One region of the Arthrobacter sp. AG367 genome, then DNA from elsewhere that is predicted to be linked to it. Evidence: riboswitches for the same ligand, from Rfam matches in the RefSeq annotation. Region 1 holds a riboswitch; the other holds the start of a gene.

Evidence for each region. Region 1 has a riboswitch for glycine ahead of FB478_RS20205 (amino acid permease). Riboswitches for the same ligand answer to the same signal wherever they lie in the genome.
Region 2: linked by a shared signal. The riboswitch ahead of gcvP (aminomethyl-transferring glycine dehydrogenase) and the one ahead of FB478_RS20205 (amino acid permease) in region 1 are both predicted to bind glycine.

Annotation. Positions count from the first base shown of each region.
Region 1 covers NZ_VIVE01000013.1:43,732-49,505, forward strand. The annotation lists gene gcvT (glycine cleavage system aminomethyltransferase GcvT) at 1-1,131, opposite strand, end outside; gene gcvP (aminomethyl-transferring glycine dehydrogenase) at 1,141-4,014, opposite strand; glycine riboswitch at 4,175-4,275, opposite strand; glycine riboswitch at 4,567-4,665, shown strand; gene FB478_RS20205 (amino acid permease) at 4,812-5,774, shown strand, end outside.
Region 2 covers NZ_VIVE01000009.1:112,242-118,015, forward strand. The annotation lists gene FB478_RS18690 (L-serine ammonia-lyase) at 1-46, opposite strand, end outside; gene gcvT (glycine cleavage system aminomethyltransferase GcvT) at 190-1,338, opposite strand; gene gcvP (aminomethyl-transferring glycine dehydrogenase) at 1,350-4,208, opposite strand; glycine riboswitch at 4,262-4,369, opposite strand; glycine riboswitch at 4,396-4,493, opposite strand; gene FB478_RS18705 (TetR/AcrR family transcriptional regulator) at 4,587-5,123, opposite strand; gene FB478_RS18710 (MFS transporter) at 5,209-5,774, shown strand, end outside.

The DNA.
Region 1 (5,774 bases):
AAAGGGGAGGGGGACGACTTCGAAGCGCTCGGGCTTGCCGCGGAGGTCGATGTCCAGGACGGTCCCGACTTCAGCAAATTCGACGTCGACGTAGGCCATGGCGATGGGGTATCCGAGGGTGGGGGAGGGCTGGCCGGAGGTTACTTCGCCCACCAGGGTGCCGTCCTTGAGGACGGGGTAATGGGCGCGGGCAGCGCGGCGTCCGGCACCCTTGAGGCCCACCAGCTTCTGCCCGATGCTTGAACCGACTCCTGCGGCCTTGATGGCGGCCAGGGCGTCCTTGCCTACGAAGCCGCTCTCCTTCGCCAGCGACACCACGGGGCCCAGGCCGGCCGCGTAGGCGTTGACGTGGCGGGAGAGTTCGTTGCCGTAGAGCGGCATCCCGGCTTCGAGGCGGAGCGAGTCGCGTGCGGCCAGTCCGGCTGGAACCAGGCCGGAGCCGTCGCCGGCCTGGAGCAGGGCCTCCCACAGTGCGGGGGCGTCCAGGTTGGGAACGTAGATCTCGAAGCCGTCCTCGCCGGTGTAGCCGGTCCGGGCCACGAGCAGGTCCTGGACCGTACCGTTGACGGCGATGCCCACCTCGACGGCGGCGTAGTACTTGAGCCCGGTGAGCAGTGCGTGCTGTTCGGCCGGGACCAGCGTCAGGAGGATCGCTTCGGAATTCGGTCCCTGGACGGCGATCAGCGAGGTGTCGGCGGAGGCGTCCTCCACAGTGACGTCGAAGGCGGCGGCGCGTTCCAGCAGTTCCATGGCCACCACTGCGGCGTTGCCCGCGTTGGGCACCACCAGGTACCTGTCCACGCCCTCTTCGGGGGATGGCCGGCGGTAGGTGATGAGGTCGTCGATGATGCCGCCATCGGCGTTGCAGATCAGCGAGTACTTTGCCTTGCCCACGGCCACCGCGGACAGTTTGCCGGCAAGGGCGTAGTCCAGGAACGCGGCGGCGTCGGGGCCGGTCACCCAGACCTCGCCCATGTGGGAGAGGTCGAACAGGCCGGCCGCCCTGCGCACGGCATGGTGTTCCGCGAGTTCCGACTCGTACTTGAGCGGCATCTGCCACCCGCCGAAGTCCGTGAACGAGGCCCCGGCCTTCTTGTGCTGCTCGAAAAGAGCGGTGTAGTTCTCAGTCATTGGAAGTCCTCAGTTCTCAAATTCGGCTGTGCTGTCCTCGAACGCTTCGAGGGGCGGGCAGGAGCAGACCAGGTTCCGGTCGCCGGCGGCGCCGTCGATCCGGCCGACGGGCGGGAAATACTTGTCCTGGCGGAGCGAGGCAACGGGGAAGGCCGCCTGCTCCCGCGGGTAGGCGCGGTCCCAGTCAGAGCTGACGACGGCGGCGGCCGTGTGGGGTGCGTTGCGCACCGGGGATGCCTCCAGGGTGATGTCGCCGCTGGCCACCTGCTGGATCTCGCCATGAATGGTGATCATGGCCTCGATGAAGCGGTCGATCTCGGCCAGGTCCTCTGACTCGGTGGGCTCCACCATCAGCGTGCCCGCGACAGGGAACGAAAGGGTGGGGGCGTGGAAACCGAAGTCGATCAGCCGCTTGGCCACGTCCTCGGCCGTGACTCCCGTCTTCGCCGTGAGTTCGCGCAGGTCCAGGATGCACTCGTGCGCCACCAGCCCGCCTTCACCGGTGTAGAGGACCGGGAAGTATTCGTTCAGGCGGGACGCGACGTAGTTGGCCGCCAGCAGCGCGGACTTGGTGGCCTCGGTCAGGCCCTCACCGCCCATCAGCTTCACGTAGGCCCAGGAAATCGGCAGCACGCCGGCCGAACCGAACCGGGACGCCGAGATCGCCACACCGTGCCCGGCTTCGTGCGCCGCCTTGTTCGCGTCGCCCGGCATGAACGGTGCCAGGTGCGCCTTGGCGGCAACGGGCCCGACGCCGGGTCCCCCGCCGCCGTGCGGGATGCAGAAGGTCTTGTGCAGGTTCAGGTGGGACACGTCCCCGCCGAACTGGCCCGGCTGGGCCAGCCCTACCAGGGCGTTGAGGTTGGCGCCGTCAACGTACACCTGGCCGCCCGCGGCGTGGATCGCGTCACAAACTTCGCGGACATCCCCATCGTAGACACCGTGGGTGGAGGGGTAGGTGATCATGATGCAGGACAGGACGTCCTTGTTGGCCTCGATCTTGGCCGTCAGGTCGTCGTGGTCGATGGTGCCGTCGGCAGCCGTGGCCACGACGACCACCTTCATGCCCGCGAGCACGGCGGAGGCGGCGTTGGTGCCGTGCGCCGAGGCCGGGATCAGGCAGACGTTGCGCTGCTGCTCGCCCCGGGAATGGTGGTAGCCGCGGATCGCGAGCAGCCCGGCGAGTTCGCCCTGCGAGCCCGCGTTGGGCTGGATGGACACCTGGTCATACCCGGTGATCGTGGTCAGGTCCGCTTCCAGGCCGGCGATGAGTTCGCGCCAGCCTTCGGTCTGGGAGTCCGGGGCGAACGGGTGGATCGAGGCGAACTCCGGCCAGGAAATGGCTTCCATCTCGGCCGTGGCGTTCAGCTTCATGGTGCATGAACCCAGCGGGATCATGGTGCGGTCCAGCGCCAGGTCGCGGTCCGAGAGCTTGCGGATGTAACGCAGCAGCTGGGTTTCAGACCGGTGCGTGTTGAAGACCGGGTGCTGCAGGTAGGCCGAGGTGCGCACAATGGTGTCGGGCAGTTCGAATCCCTGGGCGTCACCCACCGGACCGGCGCCAAAGGCGACGGCGACGGCGGAAAGTGTTGCCGCCGTCGTCGTCTCATCAACGGAGACGCCCACCGTGTCCGGATCGATGAAGCGCAGGTTGATGCCGCGGGCTTCAGCGGCGGTGATCACCTTGGCGGCCTTGCCCGGAACGCGGACGGTGAGGGTGTCGAAGAAGGAGTCCGTGACCAGTTCGCGGCCCAGTGACGTGAGTGCTGTTGCCAGGACCCTGGCCTTGTCGTGGACGGTCTCTGCGATCGCCTTCAGGCCGTCGGGGCCGTGGTAAACGGCGTAGAAGGAGGACACGATGGCCAGCAGCGCCTGGGCGGTGCAGATGTTGGACGTGGCCTTCTCGCGGCGGATGTGCTGCTCGCGGGTCTGCAGGGCCAACCGGTAGGCAGGCGTGCCGGCGTTGTCCTTGGAGACGCCCACGATCCTGCCCGGGAGGGTACGTTCCATTCCCTTTTGGACGGCCATGTAGGCGGCGTGCGGCCCCCCAAAGAACAGCGGCACGCCAAAACGCTGGGTGGAGCCGACGGCAATGTCCGCGCCCTGCTCGCCCGGAGGTGTGATCAGTGTCAGGGCCAGCAGGTCCGCAGCCACGGTGACCAGCGCGCCCCGGTCCTTGGCAGCGGCGATCACGGCGGATTGGTCCCACACGCGGCCGGAGACCCCGGGCTGCTGCAGCACGACGCCGTTGATGTCGCCGTCGGGCAGGCCCTTGGACAGGTCGGCGACCTCCACCTCGAAGCCGAGCGCCTCCGCCCGGCCCAGCACGATGGCGATGGTCTGGGGGAGGCAGTCGGCGTCGAGCACCGTCTTGCCGTCCTTCGCTGCCTTGGACTTGTTGGCGCGGCGCATCAGCAGCACGGCCTCGGCCACCGCCGTTGCCTCGTCCAGCAAGGAAGCGTTGGCTACCGGGAGCGCCGTCAGGTCCTGCACCATGGTCTGGAAGTTCAGCAGCGCCTCAAGCCGGCCCTGGGAAATCTCCGGCTGGTAGGGCGTGTAGGCGGTGTACCAGGCCGGGGATTCCAGGATGTTGCGGCGGATCACCGGCGGAGTCACGGTGTCGTAGTAGCCCTGGCCGATCATCTGGACTGCCGTCTTGTTCTTGGCGGCAAGCTTCCGCAGTTCCGTGAGGACTTCAACCTCGCTGAGGGCGTCGGTCAGCTTGAGCGCAGTTTCCTGGCGGATGGGCGCGGGGACGGCCACGTCAACCAGGCCATCCAGGCTGTCGTAGCCGATGGCCTTGAGCATGGTGTCGATGTCGGCCTGGCGGCGCGCGCCGATATGGCGGTCAACAAACGATGTTGGATGCGAATGAATCGTCATGAGGAACTCCAGATCTGGCCGGCCGAAGGTGGCACGGCGTGGGATGGGTTCCTCCCCGCTCTGTATTGGACCTGAGAGATTCCGCGTTGCCTGCTGTTGGCAGGGGACCGCTTGCACCGTCGGTGAACCAGGCAGAAGCCTGATTGCTTTCCAGAGTCGCCTCGCCGTGACGGTACGGGGGCCTGAGAGATTCCTGGGGAGGATTTGCTCCTACGGCGCCTGACCGGTGTTTCGCCGGGAGGACTCTCCCGTCACAGCTCGAAAGGCTTATTCAAATGTGGGTGATTCGGCTCACAAGGTACCGGGATAGACCCGTCCGTGGCAAATCGGGCGGCTTCCGTGCGGGGCTCGAGGGGCACGTGACGCCGTTCTTCCCCGCTTGTGTCGGGAGGGGTTTGACATTCGATCGTGACGGACACCACACTGAACCCCGGGATTGGCGCCGCCGGTGGCTGGCTCAGCGTATCCGGAGCAGCCCACCAGTCGGCGCCTGTCCCATTGCATGACCGGCCGTGGCCCAAAAAGCCTGCGGCTTCCAACTGAATACGCCTTCGACCTGCGGCGGGAGAGCCCTGCCGGGTACATCCAGCAGGCGCCGTAGGAGCAAACCCTCCCCAGGAAACTCTCAGGCCCACGTACCGCCGCGGACAGGCAACTCTGGAAAGCAGCCGGGCATGACCCTGGCTCACCGGCGGTGCAAGCGGCTTTTGCTGCGGAAACTCTCAGGTCCACTACAGAGCGGGGAGGAACCAAATCTTTTGCGGCACCCAAAAGCCGCTTTATCGATGGAGTTCCTCATGGCGATTCATCCCCCCACGTCCAACGGCGAACCAGCCCGCACCCCGGGCGCTGCCACGGCAGCCCGCAGCGAGCCTCCCCACCTGGAGCGGCAGCTCACCAACCGGCATATCCAGCTCATCGCCATCGGCGGCGCGATCGGCACTGGCCTGTTCATGGGTTCCGGCAAGACCATCTCCGCTGCCGGCCCATCCGTGATCTTCGTATACATGATCATCGGCTTCATGCTTTTCTTCGTCATGCGGGCCATGGGTGAACTGCTGCTCAGCAACCTGAACTACAAGTCCTTCAGTGATTTCGCCGCCGATCTCCTGGGGCCGTGGGCCGGATTCTTCACCGGCTGGACGTACTGGTTCTGCTGGGTGATCACCGGAATCGCCGACGTCATCGCCATCGCAGGGTACTCAAAGGAACTTTGGCCGGCGCTGCCACTTTGGATCCCGGGCCTGGCCACGGTGGGCATCCTGCTCCTGCTGAACCTCGCCACCGTCAAGGCGTTCGGCGAGACCGAGTTCTGGTTCGCCCTCATCAAGATCGTCGCCATCGCAGCCCTGATCATCGTGGGACTCTTCATGATCTTCACCGGTTTCGGTTTCCAGAGCGACGCGGGCACCGCAAGCTTCACCAACCTGTGGAGCCATGGCGGGTTCTTCCCCAATGAGTTCATGGGCTTCGTGGCCGGATTCCAGATCGCAGTCTTCGCCTTCGTAGGCATCGAACTGGTGGGAACCACCGCCGCCGAGGCCAAGAACCCCGAGCGCACGCTGCCCAAGGCCATCAACGCCATCCCCGTCCGCGTGCTGCTCTTCTATGTCGGTGCGCTGGTCATCCTGATGGCGGTCACCCCGTGGACCCAGTTCGCCGCCGGCCACAGCCCCTTTATCGGGATGTTCTCCCTGGCCGGCCTCGGCGCCGCGGCCACGGTGGTCAACCTGGTGGTCCTGACTTCGGCGATGTCCTCC
Region 2 (5,774 bases), on a different contig from region 1:
AAGGCCCAATCCCGATCGAAAACAGGTCAAAGACACCAACAGCCATAACGGGGTATTTCCTAACTAAATCTGGTTCGGTTGCCGCTCAACCCACTTCCTGTACGTCCTGTCAGCCTCGACACACCGGTCCATGCGCACCAGGGGCCGGCAGAGCCGGACCCGAAGCCCGGCCACGGTGCGGTACAGGGCTTACTTTTGGCGTTTGTAGAACGGGAGGTCGACGACTTCGAATGGCTCCGCCTTGCCACGGAGGTCCACGTCGAGGGCGGTGCCGGGTGCCGAGTATTCGACGTCGACGTAGGCCATGGCGATGGGGTAGCCAAGGGTGGGCGACGGCTGGCCGGAGGTGACTTCGCCAACCGTGGCGCCGTCCTTGAGGACGGGGTAGTGCGCGCGTCCGGCGCGGCGGCCCTGGCCTTTGAGCCCCACGAGGCGGCGGCCGGAGGCGCTGCCGGCTCCGGCTTCCTTTTTGGCGGCCAGGGCGGCTTTGCCGACGAAGTCGCCTTCCTTGGAAAGCGCGACGACGGGGCCGAGGCCGGCGGCGAACGGGTCGCCCTGCAGCGACAGTTCGTTGCCGTACAGGGGCATTCCCGCTTCGAGGCGCAGGGAGTCACGGGAGGCGAGGCCTGCCGGGGTCAGTTCCCTGTCGTCGGCGACGGCGATCAGTGACTGCCACAGCGCGGGGGCATCGTCGTTGCCCACGAAGATTTCGAACCCGTCCTCACCCGTGTACCCGGTGCGGGCAAGCAGGAGTTCCTTTCCGGCGCCGCCTACCAGGAGGGGCACGCTGACGGCGGCGTAGTACTTCAGCTCAGTGACCAGTGCGTGCTGCGCGGCCGGGACCAGGCGCAGCAGGAGTTCCTGGGCCTTGGGGCCCTGGACGGCGATCAGCGACGTGCGGGCTGAGGCATCCTCCACTACAACATCGAACCCGGCGGCCCGTTCCTGCAGGGCAGCGGCCACCACGGTGGCATTGCCCGCGTTGGGGACCACCAGGAAGACGTCGGTGCCGTCCTGCGCGGCAGGGCGTCGGTAGGTGATGAGGTCGTCGATGATGCCGCCGTCCTCGTTGCAGATCAGCGAGTACTTGGCCTTGCCCACGGCCATCGCGGAGATCTTTCCCACCAGGGCGTAGTCCAGGAAGGCTGCGGCATCCGGGCCGGTCACCCAGACCTCGCCCATGTGGGAAAGGTCGAACAGGCCGGCAGCCTTGCGGACGGCGTGGTGTTCAGCAAGCTCCGAGCTGTACTTCAGCGGCATCTGCCACCCGCCGAAGTCCGTGAAGGAAGCTCCAAGCTTCTTGTGCTCGTCGTAAAGCGCGGTGTATTTCTCGGTCATGGCGCCGGTCCTTAGTTTTCGAAGTCTTCCAGCGGCGGGCAGGAGCAGATCAGGTTCCGGTCCCCGGCGGCGCCGTCGATCCTGCCCACGGGCGGGAAGTACTTGTCCTGCTTGTGGTGGGCAGGGAAGGCCGCCTGCTCGCGGGGGTAGGCGCGGTCCCAGTCAGAGCTGACGACGGCGGCCGCCGTGTGCGGTGCGCGGCGCAGCGGTGAGTCCGCCACGGCAAAGTCGCCATTGGCCACCTGGTCGATTTCCTTGCGGATGCTGATCATGGCCTCGATGAAGCGGTCGATCTCCGCCAGGTCCTCGGACTCGGTGGGCTCCACCATCAGCGTGCCCGCCACCGGGAAGGACAGGGTGGGGGCGTGGAAACCGAAGTCGATCAGCCGCTTGGCAACATCCTCTGCGGTCACCCCCGTCTTCGCCGTGAGTTCGCGCAGGTCCAGGATGCACTCGTGCGCCACCAGCCCGCCTTCACCGGTGTACAGGACCGGGAAGTACTCGTTCAGGCGGGACGCGACGTAGTTGGCCGCCAGCAGCGCGGACTTGGTGGCCTCGGTCAGGCCCTCACCGCCCATCAGCTTCACGTACGCCCACGAAATCGGCAGCACGCCGGCCGAACCGAACCGGGACGCCGAGATCGCCACACCGTGCCCGGCTTCGTGCGCCGCCTTGTTCGCGTCGCCCGGCATGAACGGTGCCAGGTGCGCCTTGGCGGCAACGGGCCCGACGCCGGGTCCCCCGCCGCCGTGCGGGATGCAGAAGGTCTTGTGCAGGTTCAGGTGGGACACGTCCCCGCCGAACTGACCCGGCTGGGCCAGCCCTACCAGGGCGTTCAGGTTGGCGCCGTCGATGTAGACCTGTCCCCCGGCAGCATGCACGGCATCGCAGACTTCACGGACGTCCCCGTCATACACCCCATGCGTGGACGGGTAGGTGATCATGATGCAGGACAGGACATGCTTGTGGGCCTCGATCTTGGCCGTCAGGTCATCGTGGTCAATAGTGCCGTCAGAAGCTGTGGCCACGACGACGACCTTCATCCCGGCGAGCACTGCGGACGCGGCATTGGTGCCGTGGGCTGATGCCGGAATCAGGCAGACGTTGCGCTGCTGGTCGCCGCGGGAGTGGTGGTAACCGCGGATCGCCAGCAGGCCCGCCAGCTCGCCCTGCGAGCCCGCGTTGGGCTGGATGGACACCTGGTCATACCCGGTGATCTCGGCGAGGTCCGCTTCCAGGCCGGCGATGAGTTCGCGCCAGCCTTCGGTCTGGGAGTCCGGGGCGAACGGGTGGATCGAGGCAAACTCCGGCCAGGAAATGGCTTCCATCTCGGCCGTGGCGTTCAGCTTCATGGTGCATGAACCCAGCGGGATCATGGTGCGGTCCAGCGCCAGGTCGCGGTCCGAGAGCTTGCGGATGTAACGCAGCAGCTGGGTTTCAGACCGGTGCGTGTTGAAGACCGGGTGCTGCAGGTAGTCGGAGGAACGCTCGACGGCGGCCTCCAGCCCAAAGCCCTGGCCCTCGCCCTGGACCTCGGCAACCGTGGCGCCAAAGACGTCGGCAACCTGGGCGACGATGGCCACCGTCGTGGTTTCATCGAGGGCGATGCCTACGGTGTCGGCGTCGACGCTGCGCAGGTTGATGCCCCGCGCCTCGGCGTCGGCGATGATGCCAGCAGCCCGTCCGGGGACCCGGACCGTAAGGGTGTCGAAGAAGCTCGTGTGCAGCACCTCGACGCCGGCGGCCGCAAGCGAGGCCGCCAGGCTACGGGCGTGGCGGTGCGCCGTTTGGGCAATCGCCTTCAGGCCGTCGGGGCCGTGGTAAACGGCGTACATGGACGCAACGATGGCCAGCAGCGCCTGGGCGGTGCAGATGTTGGACGTGGCCTTCTCGCGGCGGATGTGCTGCTCGCGGGTCTGCAGTGCCAACCGGTAGGCAGGCGTGCCGGCGTCGTCCTTTGACACCCCAACCAGGCGACCAGGCAAGGAACGCTCCAGGCCTTTGCGGACAGCCATGTAGGCGGCATGGGGGCCGCCGAAGAACAGCGGCACGCCAAAACGCTGGGCTGAGCCGACGGCAATGTCCGCGCCCTGCTCGCCCGGAGGGGTGATCAGTGTCAGGGCCAGCAGGTCCGCAGCCACGGTGACCAGCGCGCCCCGGTCCTTCGCTGCAGAGATCACGGCGGACTGGTCCCACACGCGGCCGGAAGCGCCGGGCTGCTGCAGCACGATCCCGTTGATGTCGCCCTCGGGCAGGCCCTTGGACAGGTCGGCGACCTCCACCTCGAAGCCGAGCGCCTCCGCACGGCCCAGCACGATGGCGATGGTCTGCGGCAGCACGTCGATGTCCAGGACGGTTTTGCCGTCTGCCGCGGGCTTGGACTTGTTGGCGCGGCGCATCAGCAGCACGGCCTCGGCCACCGCCGTTGCTTCATCCAGCAGCGAAGCGTTGGCGATGGGCAGGCCCACAAGGTCCTGCACCATGGTCTGGAAGTTCAGCAGCGCCTCAAGCCGGCCCTGGGAAATCTCCGGCTGGTAGGGCGTGTAGGCGGTGTACCAGGCCGGGGATTCCAGGATGTTGCGGCGGATCACCGGCGGAGTCACGGTGTCGTAGTAGCCCTGGCCGATCAGCTGCACCGCCGTCTTGTTCTTGGCGGCAAGCTTCCGCAGTTCCGTGAGGACTTCAACCTCACTGAGGGCGTCCTGCAGGCGAAGGGCGGTGTCTTGGCGGATGACCTTGGGAACCGCGGTGTCCACAAGGGAATCGACCGAGTCGTAGCCCACGGCTTTGAGCATGGTGTCGACGTCGGCCTGGCGGCGCGCGCCGATATGGCGGTCTACGAAAGTGGTGGAGGCTGGGGTAACCGACACGAAGGAACTCCATTTACTCAGGCGGCGAAGGGTACGCCACAGCTATTCGGGTTCCTCCCCGCTCTGTATTGGACCTGAGAGTTTCCGCGTTCCCTGCCTGGGCAGGACCCGCTTGCCCCGTCGGTGAGCACAACAGTCCCTACCTCTCCAAAAGAGAATAAGACTGCCTGCTGCTTTCCAGAGGTGCCTCGCCGCGGCGGTACGGGGGCCTGCGAGATTCCTGGGGAGGATTTGCTCCTACGGCGCCTGCCTGTACTTCCGGCAGAACTCTCCCGCCGCAGATCAAAGGCTATTCATTTGTTGGATCATGAAGGCCGGTGACAGCCCTCACAACTTTCTATTGTCCTACGCGGCAACCCCTCCCGGCAAATGACGGAGCTACCTGCGGAGCCGTTCCAGCGCGGCCAGGAGTTCCTCCACGTCAGCGGCCGCTCCCCCGGCCGGCGCAGGGGCCACGGACAGCATGGCGTTGAAGTACAGGCCGTCCCCCATATAGAGGACTGCCTTGGCCAGCCCAGGTCCCACATCCGCAGCAATTTCGTCCAGCCAGCGCTGCTGGATGGCCGCGAAGCGGCGCCGCGTCTCCTCGTGCGCCACCTCTGCAAGCCGGGTGGCGGCCACGATGGCACGGTCCAAAGGGGTATCCGCCCAGACCGAGGAACGGATGAAGTAGGCCGCGGCACCTTCAGCTGCCGACGCCATGGCATCGGCATCCTCGCTCGCCAGGCCCTCCAGGCGGTCAAGCAACACGGCAATCAGGGCTTCCTTGTTGGGAAAGTGGTAGAGGAGGCCGCCTTTGGATACGCCGGCCTTGCGCGCCACGGCATCGAGGGTGGCCGCCCGCTCACCCACTTCAATCAGCAGGGACTCGAAGGCGTCAAGGACCGCGTCACGGGCAACAGGCTTTCGGGGCATGCCCTCCATCATGCCCTCCCCCGTGCAGGAATAAGGAAAACCATCGCATTTTTAAACTATACCGTCCGGACGGTATAGTTATCTCATGACCACTTCCATCGAGAGTTCGGCAACCGGGCAGGCAAGCAGCACTTCCGTGCGTCCTCCGCGGCGCGACTGGCTGGCGCTGGGGCTCCTGATGTTTCCCGTGCTGCTGGTGGCGGTGGACAACACCGCACTGACGTTCGCGCTGCCGGCCATCGCCCGGGCCCTGGAACCCACGGGCGTGCAGCTGCTGTGGATCGTTGACGCCTACCCCCTGGTGCTGGCCGGGCTGCTGGTATCAATGGGAAGCCTCGGCGACCGGATTGGGCGGCGGAGGCTGCTCATCCTTGGCAGCATCGGCTTTGCCGCGCTGTCCGTTGCGACGGCTTTTGCACCCGCGCCGGAATGGCTCATCGCCGGCCGCGCCGCCCTGGGATTCTTCGGCGCCATGCTGATGCCGTCCACCTTGTCGCTGATCCGCAACATTTTCCCCGAGCCCAATCGCCGCAGGCTGGCCGTCGCCATCTGGGCCGCCGGATTCTCCGGCGGCGCGGCCCTGGGTCCGATCTTCGGCGGCTGGCTGGTGGAGCACTTCTGGTGGGGTGCCGTCTTCCTGGTGGCGGTCCC